Regions from separate parts of the Cytobacillus sp. QJM3NY_8 genome, predicted to be linked through region 3. Evidence: riboswitches for the same ligand, from Rfam matches in the RefSeq annotation. Region 3 holds a riboswitch; each other region holds the start of a gene.
The links. Region 3 has a riboswitch for S-adenosylmethionine ahead of AC0VZ9_RS11390 (O-methyltransferase). Riboswitches for the same ligand answer to the same signal wherever they lie in the genome.
Positions count from the first base shown of each region.

Region 1: it holds a riboswitch for S-adenosylmethionine, as region 3 does, so the genes downstream of both, AC0VZ9_RS13435 (methionine biosynthesis PLP-dependent protein) here and AC0VZ9_RS11390 (O-methyltransferase) in region 3, are expected to answer to the same signal.
Region 2: it holds a riboswitch for S-adenosylmethionine, as region 3 does, so the genes downstream of both, AC0VZ9_RS08780 (2,3-diketo-5-methylthiopentyl-1-phosphate enolase) here and AC0VZ9_RS11390 (O-methyltransferase) in region 3, are expected to answer to the same signal.

Region 1 covers NZ_CM149681.1:2,582,952-2,586,228, reverse strand. Annotated here, with positions in the region: gene metC (cystathionine beta-lyase) at 1-946, opposite strand, end outside; gene AC0VZ9_RS13435 (methionine biosynthesis PLP-dependent protein) at 943-2,055, opposite strand; SAM riboswitch class I at 2,132-2,246, opposite strand; gene AC0VZ9_RS13430 (H-type small acid-soluble spore protein) at 2,448-2,627, opposite strand; gene AC0VZ9_RS13425 (hypothetical protein) at 2,792-3,031, shown strand.
Region 2 covers NZ_CM149681.1:1,670,894-1,674,170, forward strand. Annotated here, with positions in the region: gene AC0VZ9_RS08775 (pyridoxal phosphate-dependent aminotransferase) at 1-1,157, shown strand, start outside; SAM riboswitch class I at 1,250-1,353, shown strand; gene AC0VZ9_RS08780 (2,3-diketo-5-methylthiopentyl-1-phosphate enolase) at 1,440-2,672, shown strand; gene AC0VZ9_RS08785 (2-hydroxy-3-keto-5-methylthiopentenyl-1-phosphate phosphatase) at 2,665-3,277, shown strand, end outside.
Region 3 covers NZ_CM149681.1:2,176,248-2,179,524, reverse strand. Annotated here, with positions in the region: gene pdxR (MocR-like pyridoxine biosynthesis transcription factor PdxR) at 1-706, shown strand, start outside; gene AC0VZ9_RS11395 (PH domain-containing protein) at 741-1,124, opposite strand; gene AC0VZ9_RS11390 (O-methyltransferase) at 1,149-1,727, opposite strand; SAM riboswitch class I at 1,833-1,939, opposite strand; gene AC0VZ9_RS11385 (coiled-coil domain-containing protein) at 2,013-3,277, opposite strand, start outside.

The DNA.
Region 1 (3,277 bases), 410 kb from region 3:
CAACAAATCTTCTCATCGATAGCTCATCTTCAAGCTCAAAAGATAGGACGGCACCTGCGTTCACAGCCTGCATTTTCTGGATTTTATATCCGGGATGATCTGCAAAACCTGGATAATGCACCTTCTTAACAGATGGGTGATCATTAAGGAAACCAGCAATTTTCTTAGCTGATTTCACAGACTGATCAAGCCTGACCTGCAGCGTTTTAATGCCTCTCAGCACAAGCCACGCATCCTGAACACCCAAAACGGCTCCAAAGGAGTTCTGGAGAAAAGCAAGTCTTGCACCTAAATCCGGATCTTTCACAACCGCTAGGCCAGCCACGACGTCGCTGTGTCCGGATAAAAATTTGGTTGCGCTGTGCAGCACTATATCTGCACCTAAAGAAAGCGGTTTTTGAAGGGCAGGGGTCAGGAAGGTATTATCCACAAATGTCAAGGCTCCATGCTGTCTTGCAAGTGAACTGATGGCCTGTATATCTGTCACTTTCAGCAGCGGGTTGGAAGGAGTCTCTACATAGAAAACTTTCGTGTTGGGACGGATTGCTTCTTTTACTTCCTCAAGATTTGTCATATCAACAAATGTGTGCTCAATGCCAAAGCGGGACAGGACTTCTGTTGTCATTCGATAGGTTCCGCCATATACATCTTCTGTAATGACAACATGATCTCCCTGAGATAAGAGGAGGAATGCTGTAGAAATGGCAGCCATTCCAGAAGAAAAGGCAAACCCTCTAATACCTTCTTCAAGCTCCGCGATGACTTCTTCAAGTGCTTCCCTTGTTGGATTCAGGCTGCGGCTGTAATCATATTTTCCGAACACATCAATATCTTTTTGATGAAAAGTGGAGGCATGCTGGATCGGTACACTGACAGCTCCTGTTTCCGGGTCGAATTTTTGATTATTGTGAAGTAATTTCGTTTGGAATGTGTAATTCGAACTCATCGTACTGCCTCCTTAACAACCTTAGCAAAAGCATGTTCAAGATCCGCCTTCAAATCTTCTGCATTTTCTATTCCAACCGAGAAACGCAGAAGCCTATTACAGACACCGGTTTCAATACGGATTTCTTCAGGAATGTCCGCATGTGTCTGGGTTGCTGGATAAGTTATGAAACTCTCGACTCCTCCAAGGCTTTCAGCAAAGGAGATAAGGGAGAGGCTCTGCAGAAATGGATTCACCCAGGATTCATCCTTGATTCGGAATGATATCATGCCGCCCTTGCCGGGATAAAGGACATCTGTTACTGCATCGTGGCCCGATAAAAATTCTGCTAATTCCTTCGCATTTTCTTCATGACGTTCCATGCGGAGAGAGAGTGTCTTCATCCCTCTGATCAACAGCCATGAATCAAAAGGGCTAAGGACAGCACCTGCGGCATTGTGGTTCATCGCCAGTGCCTCACATAACTCTTTGCCTTTTGCAACAATTAATCCGGCAAGGACATCATTATGCCCGCCAAGATACTTGGTTGCACTATGGATCACAATATCAGCTCCAAGCTTTAACGGCTGCTGAAGGAGAGGGGTATAAAACGTGTTATCAACTATAAGGAGGATATTATGCTTTTGGGCAATGTCTGCTATCAATTGAATGTCAGTCTGTTCCATAAGCGGATTAGTTGGAGTCTCCAGAAATATTGCCTTGGTCTTTTCCGTGATTAATAGTTCAACATCTTCGGAATTGCTGGTATTTACATATTTGCACTGAAGTCCCCACTTCTTGAAGCCCTGTTCAAGCAGACGATATGTACCGCCATATAAATCCTTTGATACAATCCATTCATCTCCGGATTTAAAAAGAGAAAGAATGGTAAGAATTGCGGCCATTCCAGAACTGCAGGCATAGCCTTGGTCGCCTTCTTCCAGATCGGCGATTGCCTCCTCAAGCAGCTGGCGGGTAGGGTTGCCTGTTCTGCTATAGTCAAAGCCAGTTGACTGGCCAATGCCTTCATGGCGATATGCCGTGGAAAAATATACGGGCGGGTTGACAGCACCTGTTGCTGACTCGCTCCTGTTTCCGATTTGCGCTAATCTGGTGTCAATATTATACATGCTTGTAACCACTCCTTATAAAAAATAAAAAAAAGCCTTCTATAAGAAGAAGACTTTTTAATGTGATCAGCCATTCTTCTTATCTTTCAAGTTTTAGAAACTTGCAGGAATTAGCACCTTTTCAATCAAAAAAATGATTGCTGGTTGCTGAGGCGTCGTCGGGCCTTACCCTCGACCTCTCTGGATAAGAAATCAAATATTAAATTTTCTCTAAACTTTACTACAGTAAACCGCTAATCGTCAACACTTTTTTGAATATTTTATGTTATAAAAAATATCCGACCAGGTATCTTACGTCCTTTTGCCCTCAGTCTCCATTTTTTAAGGGGGAATGAGGAAAATTTTGAACAAAAAAACTTCCCATCAGATTCTGGAAAGTTTTTTTGGGGTATTCATTCTTCAATCAAATCGTTAACCGGCACATCCATTTCTTTTTCAGAATCTGCTTTTGTGTAAACACGTGCTGTTTTAGTCTGCTCATCTACATGCTGAATGATGATCGGGATGCCATTCAAAGTAACACTGTGCATTTCAGCAGACTCAGCAATCTCTTTTGCTCTGCCAATATTCATGGAAAAACCTCCTGAATTTGAATAATTTTAATGTGTCTTAAAAATACACAAATTATTCTTTTGAAAAAAACCTGGCATAAAATGTTAGAAGGGGATCACTTTAAAGTTCAGAATATTTGTTTTATAATGAACGTAAATGAAATTTTTCTTGGAGGGGAGCTAATATGCGTGAACATAGCCACTGCCGCCACCGGTTTGCGGAATCCGAGGGTCCAGCAGTATTCCAGACCATGGATGGCATTGAAGTAAATGTTTCTGGTTCCATGTTCGAAAAATGTACAACTTGCGGCCATTTTGATTTTCCTGTGGAAACGAGAGAAGCAATTGAATCTTCCCTAAAAGAAAACAGAAAAAATGCGAATGCAGTGAAACAAATCTATATTAACTTAGTTGAGACTTTTTAAAGCCGGACGACTGCCGGCTTTTTTATTTTGTCTTCTATATAAGAAAGTGCTTTTACAAAATGTTTTTGAATTTTTGCTTGAACTTAGTTATTAACCTGAACTGATCATCGCTATGGGCACATGATTCTCGAAAATTCATCCGCATTTTCGTCGTGCGGTATTAGTCAAGGAAGCCTTTTTAAATGTCCTGCGGCAGGAGAGGGAGAGGGAGCGGGAGACCGCGCAGGCGGAGCTGAGGACCTCTGT
Region 2 (3,277 bases), 510 kb from region 3:
AATCAGATCTTTTGAAAAGTCTGCCTAAACAGTTTTTTGCATCTTTGACAGCCAAAGTGGGGAGAAAACTCCAACAAGGGCATGATGTCATCAATCTTGGACAGGGCAATCCTGACATGCCTACACCAGAGCATATTGTCAAGAGTCTTCAAAGTGCAGCCGATAATCCGCAAAACCATAAATATTCCCCTTTCCAGGGCTTCCCGTATTTAAAAAAGGCAGCTGCTGACTTTTATAAAAGGGAATTTAATGTTGAATTGGATCCTGAAACCGAAATAGCCATCCTTTTTGGTGGTAAAGCCGGACTGGTTGAAATCCCTCAATGCCTTTTAAACCCTGGGGACAGCGTATTGGTTCCGGACCCGGGATATCCTGATTATTGGTCAGGTGTTGCACTTGCCAAAGCAAAAATGGTGACAATGTCTCTAAGAGAAGAAAATAACTTCCTGCCAGTATACAGTGAATTGTCAGCAGACCAGCTTAATGCAGCAAAACTGATGTTCCTTAATTATCCAAATAATCCCACTGGAGCAGTGGCAAACAAGGACTTTTTTCAAGAAACAGTTGATTTGAGCAGAAGCCATGGTATTTGCATCGTCCATGATTTTGCATATGGAGGAATTGGCTTTGACGGCATAAAGCCTGAAAGCTTTCTTCAGGCAGAAGGGGCAAAAGAGGTCGGAATTGAAATTTATACACTTTCAAAAACATTTAATATGGCAGGCTGGAGAGTTGGATTTGCAGCTGGAAATGCAAGTGTCATCGCAGCACTGAACCTTATGCAGGATCATCTATACGTCAGCTTGTTTGGTGCTGTTCAGGAAGCTGCAGCAGCTGCTCTGTCAGGACCACAGGATTGTGTTAAAGAATTGAATTCCATATACGAATCCAGACGTAATACATTCATCTCTGGCCTCAGGGAAATCGGCTGGAATGTTCAAGCTCCTAAAGGCTCTTTTTTTGCATGGCTCAAGGTCCCTGAACAATTTACATCGGAAGAGTTTGCTGACTATCTCTTGGATAAAGCGCATATTGCGGTTGCACCAGGCATCGGATTTGGTGATTTTGGAGAAGGGTATGTGAGAGCGGGTTTACTGACATCTGAGGAGAGACTTAAAGAAGCAGTGGGCAGAATAAAAAAATTAAATTTATTTTAAATTTTTCTCATAATTCAATTGACAAAAATATTAAGCACTGTCATAATTCTAATTAAATTTTAATTCTAAATTAACTGAATACTCGTTTCGTTTTCTTATCAAGAGCAGGCGGAGGGACTAGCCCTATGAAGCCCGGCAACCGACTTATACATGAGCACGGTGCTAAATCTTGCAGCTTATAGCTGAAAGATAAGAAGATGTTAGATTGCTATCCTAACCTCTTCTTATTTGAAGAGGTTTTTTATTGTTTTCATTCTTTGATTTTTGAAAGGAAGAATATACATGAGTGAAATTATTGCAACGTATCTGGTTCATGATGAAAAACATAACCCGGAGAAAAAGGCCGAGGAGATCGCTTTAGGCTTAACGGTCGGGTCATGGACCCATTTGCCGGAACTAGAAAAACAGCAGCTGGAAAAGCATAAAGGCAGGGTCGTTTCTGTTGAAGACTATACTAAAGATGAAGAAAAAAAGGAAACAGCCGCAGTCATTAAGATTGCCTATCCAACTGTTAATTTCAGTCCTGATTTACCGGCAATATTAACAACAGTCTTTGGAAAACTATCATTGGATGGAAAGATTAAATTGTTAGATTTACAGTTTTCCAATGAACTTAAAAGCTTTTTTCCTGGGCCACGATTCGGGATTGACGGACTGAGGGAAAAACTGAATGTATATGATAGACCCCTTCTGATGAGCATCTTCAAAGGGGTGCTGGGCAAAGACATGGATTTTTTAACTTCGCAGCTGAGGGAACAGGCCCTTGGCGGCATCGACCTTGTAAAAGATGATGAAATTCTATTTGAAAACCGCCTTACACCTTTTGAAGCCCGGATAACCGAAGGCAAAGAAGTGCTAAGGCAGGTTTATGAGGAAACAGGCCACCGTACCCTATATGCTGTGAATTTAACAGGCAGGTCTTTTGATTTAAAAGATAAGGCAAGGAAAGCATCCAGACTTGGTGCAGATCTTCTTCTCTTCAACGTATTCTCGTATGGGCTCGATGTTTTGCAGTCATTAAGAGAAGATGATGAGATAGGGCTGCCTATCATGGCACATCCTGCAGTTAGTGGAGCTCTTTCTGCTTCAAGTGTTTATGGGATTTCCTATCCTTTGCTTTTAGGCAAACTCCTCAGGTATGCAGGCGCAGACTTGTCTCTATTCCCTTCACCTTATGGATCGGTTGCCCTTGAAAAAACTCTGGCCTTATCAATTGGGGATACCCTGACTAGGAATGATTTCTGCAAAAGAACCTTTCCGGTTCCATCAGCCGGCATCCATCCGGGTCTTGTACCTTTGCTTTTCGAAGACTTCGGAATAGACAGTGTAATTAATGCCGGAGGTGGCGTACATGGGCATCCGGATGGGGCAAGAGGAGGCGGTTTGGCATTCCGCCAGGCGATAGATTTAATTTTAAATGGGGCTTCTTTAACAGATGCTCCATCAAACTTCCCTGAATTAAAAAAAGCGATTGATCTGTGGGGGTACAAAGAGGTGGCTGTAAAGAATGGCTAAAGTGGCGGTATTTTGTGATTTTGATGGAACTATTACCGAAAACGATAACATCATTCATATCATGAAGCACTTTGCTCCTTCTCAATGGGAGGGGTTAAAAAATCAAGTTCTGGGACAGGAAATTACCATTCAAGAAGGAGTAGGAAAGATGTTTTCCCTTCTGCCAAGCAGTCTGAAAGATGCTATCACCGATTTCATCTTAGAAAATGCAAGAGTAAGAGAGGGATTTCAGCCATTTATCGATTATCTGGAAAAAGAAAAAATACCGCTTTATATAGTCAGCGGAGGAATAGATTTTTTTGTGGCTCCTGTACTGGATAAGTATGGACCCTTTGAAGAGGTGTTCTGCAATAGTTCTGATTTTAGCGGCGATACAATTAATATCTTATGGCCCCATAGCTGCGATGAAAAATGCAATAAGAATTGCGGCTGCTGCAAGCCTTCTATTATGAGGAAACTGGTGGATGAGAACACCTTTAAAGTGGTGATCGGAGATTCAGTAACCGATCTGGAGGCTGCCAAACAGGCAGACTTTGTCATTGCCAGAGATCTGCTCCTGGAGAAAAGCAAAGAGATGAACCTAAATCATTCTGCCTTTGAAACAT
Region 3 (3,277 bases):
AGAGCCAATAAAATTATTGTATACGACACCTGCTCATCAATACCCTACCGGTACAATTATGTCTATTGCCAGAAGGATTGAGCTGTTAAATTGGGCAATCAAACAGGACGCTTATATTATCGAGGATGACTATGATTCTGAATTCCGCTACAAAGGGGCACCAATCCCGGCATTGTCCCATTTGGATTCAACCGGGCGGGTACTGTACTTTGGCACCTTTTCAAAAACATTGCTGCCATCACTTCGGATCAGCTATCTGATTATGCCAGTATCTCTGCAGCAAGACTTTGAAAAATTTAATGCTTACCAAAAAACGAATGTTTCAAGAATCGATCAGCAGGCTGCTGCAAAATTTATGGAAGAAGGACTTTATACATCTCATATAGCAAAAATGAGAACGTTATATCGATCCAAGCGGAGCTGTTTAATAGAAAGCCTGTCAAAACACTTAGGAGACCACTTTGACATCATTGGAGATACAGCGGGCTTGCATATCATCGTGAAATTACCCGAAGGATTGAATGAAGCGAAAGCAATTGAACTGGCAAAGTCGGCAGGTGTTGAAATCGATGCTGTTTCGCCTATGTATCAGCTGCACAAGCCAAACCATCATGTGATGATTGGATATGGCGCACCCTCGATGGACGAGATTGAGAGAGGAGTCCAGTTAATCGCTAAATCATGGAAAAGTTGTCTGAGCAACTAAGCTAAGCTATAAATTCCACAATTTAAAAGGGCGTTTATCCTACGGGATAACGCTCTTTTGCCGAAGCAGCAAACATACACATCTTTTCCTTAACCGCTGCCATAAAATCAAACATATTCATCCCCTGGATTTGCTGAAATTTATACAAGTCCTGGTTATAGTACATATGAATATGCCTGCCGGTGATTCCCCTTTTTTCTTCAATGGAAGTTATATTGATATACGCAAATTCTTCAACTAAATCCTTGGTTGTTCCTGATGCAGGAATTCCATAAAACAGCAGTCTTTTGTTTGTTGCCGCAAAGAAGCCTGGATGCGGTGCTAAACAGAAATGAGCCACTAATGAACAGCTTAGACATTCAATAATGGTTTCACCTTCATACAATACATGTTTAACCTGATTTTTAACGCTACTCATGGAACGTCCCCCCTTAATAAACTATCAAACCGCTGTCTTCACTGCCAGTATCAGCCCAGTAGACCAATCCAATTCTGTAATGTCCAGGTCAGGTCTGTTCTGCAGTGTTTTCAGGAGTTTAGTGGCTTTGATCCGAAATTCTTCAGGCAATTTCTGCTGCGGAAACACATCATGAATCACATAAAAACCGCCGATATTTAAATGATCCAGGGTTTTGTCCAGAAGCTCGAATTTCCCTGGCCACGTATCTGCAAAAATAAAATCGAACCTTTCCGACAGGTTTTGAATAAAAGCTGCTCCGTCCTCACAGCAAAATGTAATTCTGCTGTCATACCCGAGGTTTTTTTTCGCGATGGATTGAACTGTCGAATCTATGTCAACGGTCGTTAGCTTACTGCTTTCATCCATCCCATCTATGATCCAGGAAGCAGATGCCCCCGTACCTGTGCCCAGCTCCAAAAAGCTTCCTCCTGGTTTGGAGGCAGCCAGCCCCTTTAGTAAAAACCCTGTTTTTCGATCACATGATTGCCCGAAACCCAGCACATCAGAATCCTGTAATATTCTCGAATATGCTTCCGGTACCTGTATAACACTGTTTTCCATTTTGTTTTTCCTCCTCTTTCTTCGTTATTATCTAAACCGAGCTCAACCTAAAAAGAACATCAAAAAAAGGCCTCTTTATAAGAGGCCTTTATTATCAAAAACGACCTCTTATCTCCCAGAGCGTCAACTCTGTTGGAATTAGCACCTTCCTGACATAATCAGGGGTTGCTGAGGCTTCGCAGGGCCAGTCCCTCCACCTCTCTGGATAAGAATTTGTATAAAATATTATTTTCAACCAAGTATTGCATATTTTTTGCAAGATGGCAATACTTTAATTCTTTTAATCTAATGAACTGCTTCCTCTCCCTGATAAATTCGAAATGCCGGTACAATCGTATCCGACACAATCTCTTTCCCTTTTTCCCGGATGAAATCCAATTTATAGTACGCATCAAACCTCTGGCTGATCTCTGTTTTCACCAACTCAGGCGGAGTAACGACGATGAATTGAAACTTCAGCTTATCAGCTACAGCGAAAATCGGGTCAAGCACATGGGCAGAAGCCGCTTGTCCGAACGGATTATCACAGACTAACGGAACCCAGCTTTGATCAGTTTCACTCTTAACCGAAAGAAGCATCATCATCATGACCATGCGGGCAGATAACTTTTGGCCGCCGCTGCCATCCGATTTAGTCTTTGAACCCTGGTTGATCGTCTGCCAGGTTGAATAATGCTCACGCTGCGGTTTTCCATACATGAAGGCATTATCAGTACGCATATTATATACCAGCAGTTCCGGGTAACGATTCCTGAGGGAGACAAATAAAATCTGCTCATCACTGATGAGCTGTTTGATTTCCTGATCCAGCTCCAGATTATGGTCATCAATCATCTCGAATCGTTTCGTAATTTTGTTAATGGCCGAAACAAAATGCTGTTTCAGTAAAGGTTCAATATCTTCCGCTTTTTTAGGCAAGATGTCTTCTTTGAGCTGGACGAGCGGGAAAGACCCCCGTTCATTCTTCAGCTTCATTTTCGCAATCATCGAGCGAATCGCTTCCGAAATACTCATCACCTTCATACTCGCACGGCTTGCCCAGAAGTTTTGCGCCTTTTCTGCCCGTTCTTTATCGCGTTCCAGCTGCTCTAAGCCGCTCTGTGAGAAGCGCTTCATGTTTTGGACAACACTTTGAATATGTGCATAATGCCTCGTATCCATATGATCAAGCGTAGTTAAGACTTCATTCTTAAAGCGGATCTCCCAATCCTTGCCTTCAATATTGAGTTTTAAATTGCGCAGGGATTGTTCAATTTTTGCGTGCTTCTCCTGGCCTTCATCCTGGATACCCTGATGTTTTTCACTCCAGGAAATGATGCTTTGCTTTCCCTGGCTCTTTATTTTTTCAATATCTTCATCCGTAAAAGCTGCTGCTTCCTCTTTAAGGATTACGGATAGATGCAATTGATTGTTTTCAAACTCAGCAATGTTTTGCTCCGTCTCTTTTTTGCGCTCTTCCGTTTTCTTAATTTCTGCATTCGTCTGTTTGGTCTGGTCTGTAATCTCAACCGTCTTCACTTCCAGATCAAGTTCTTCCCATTCTTCAGGCT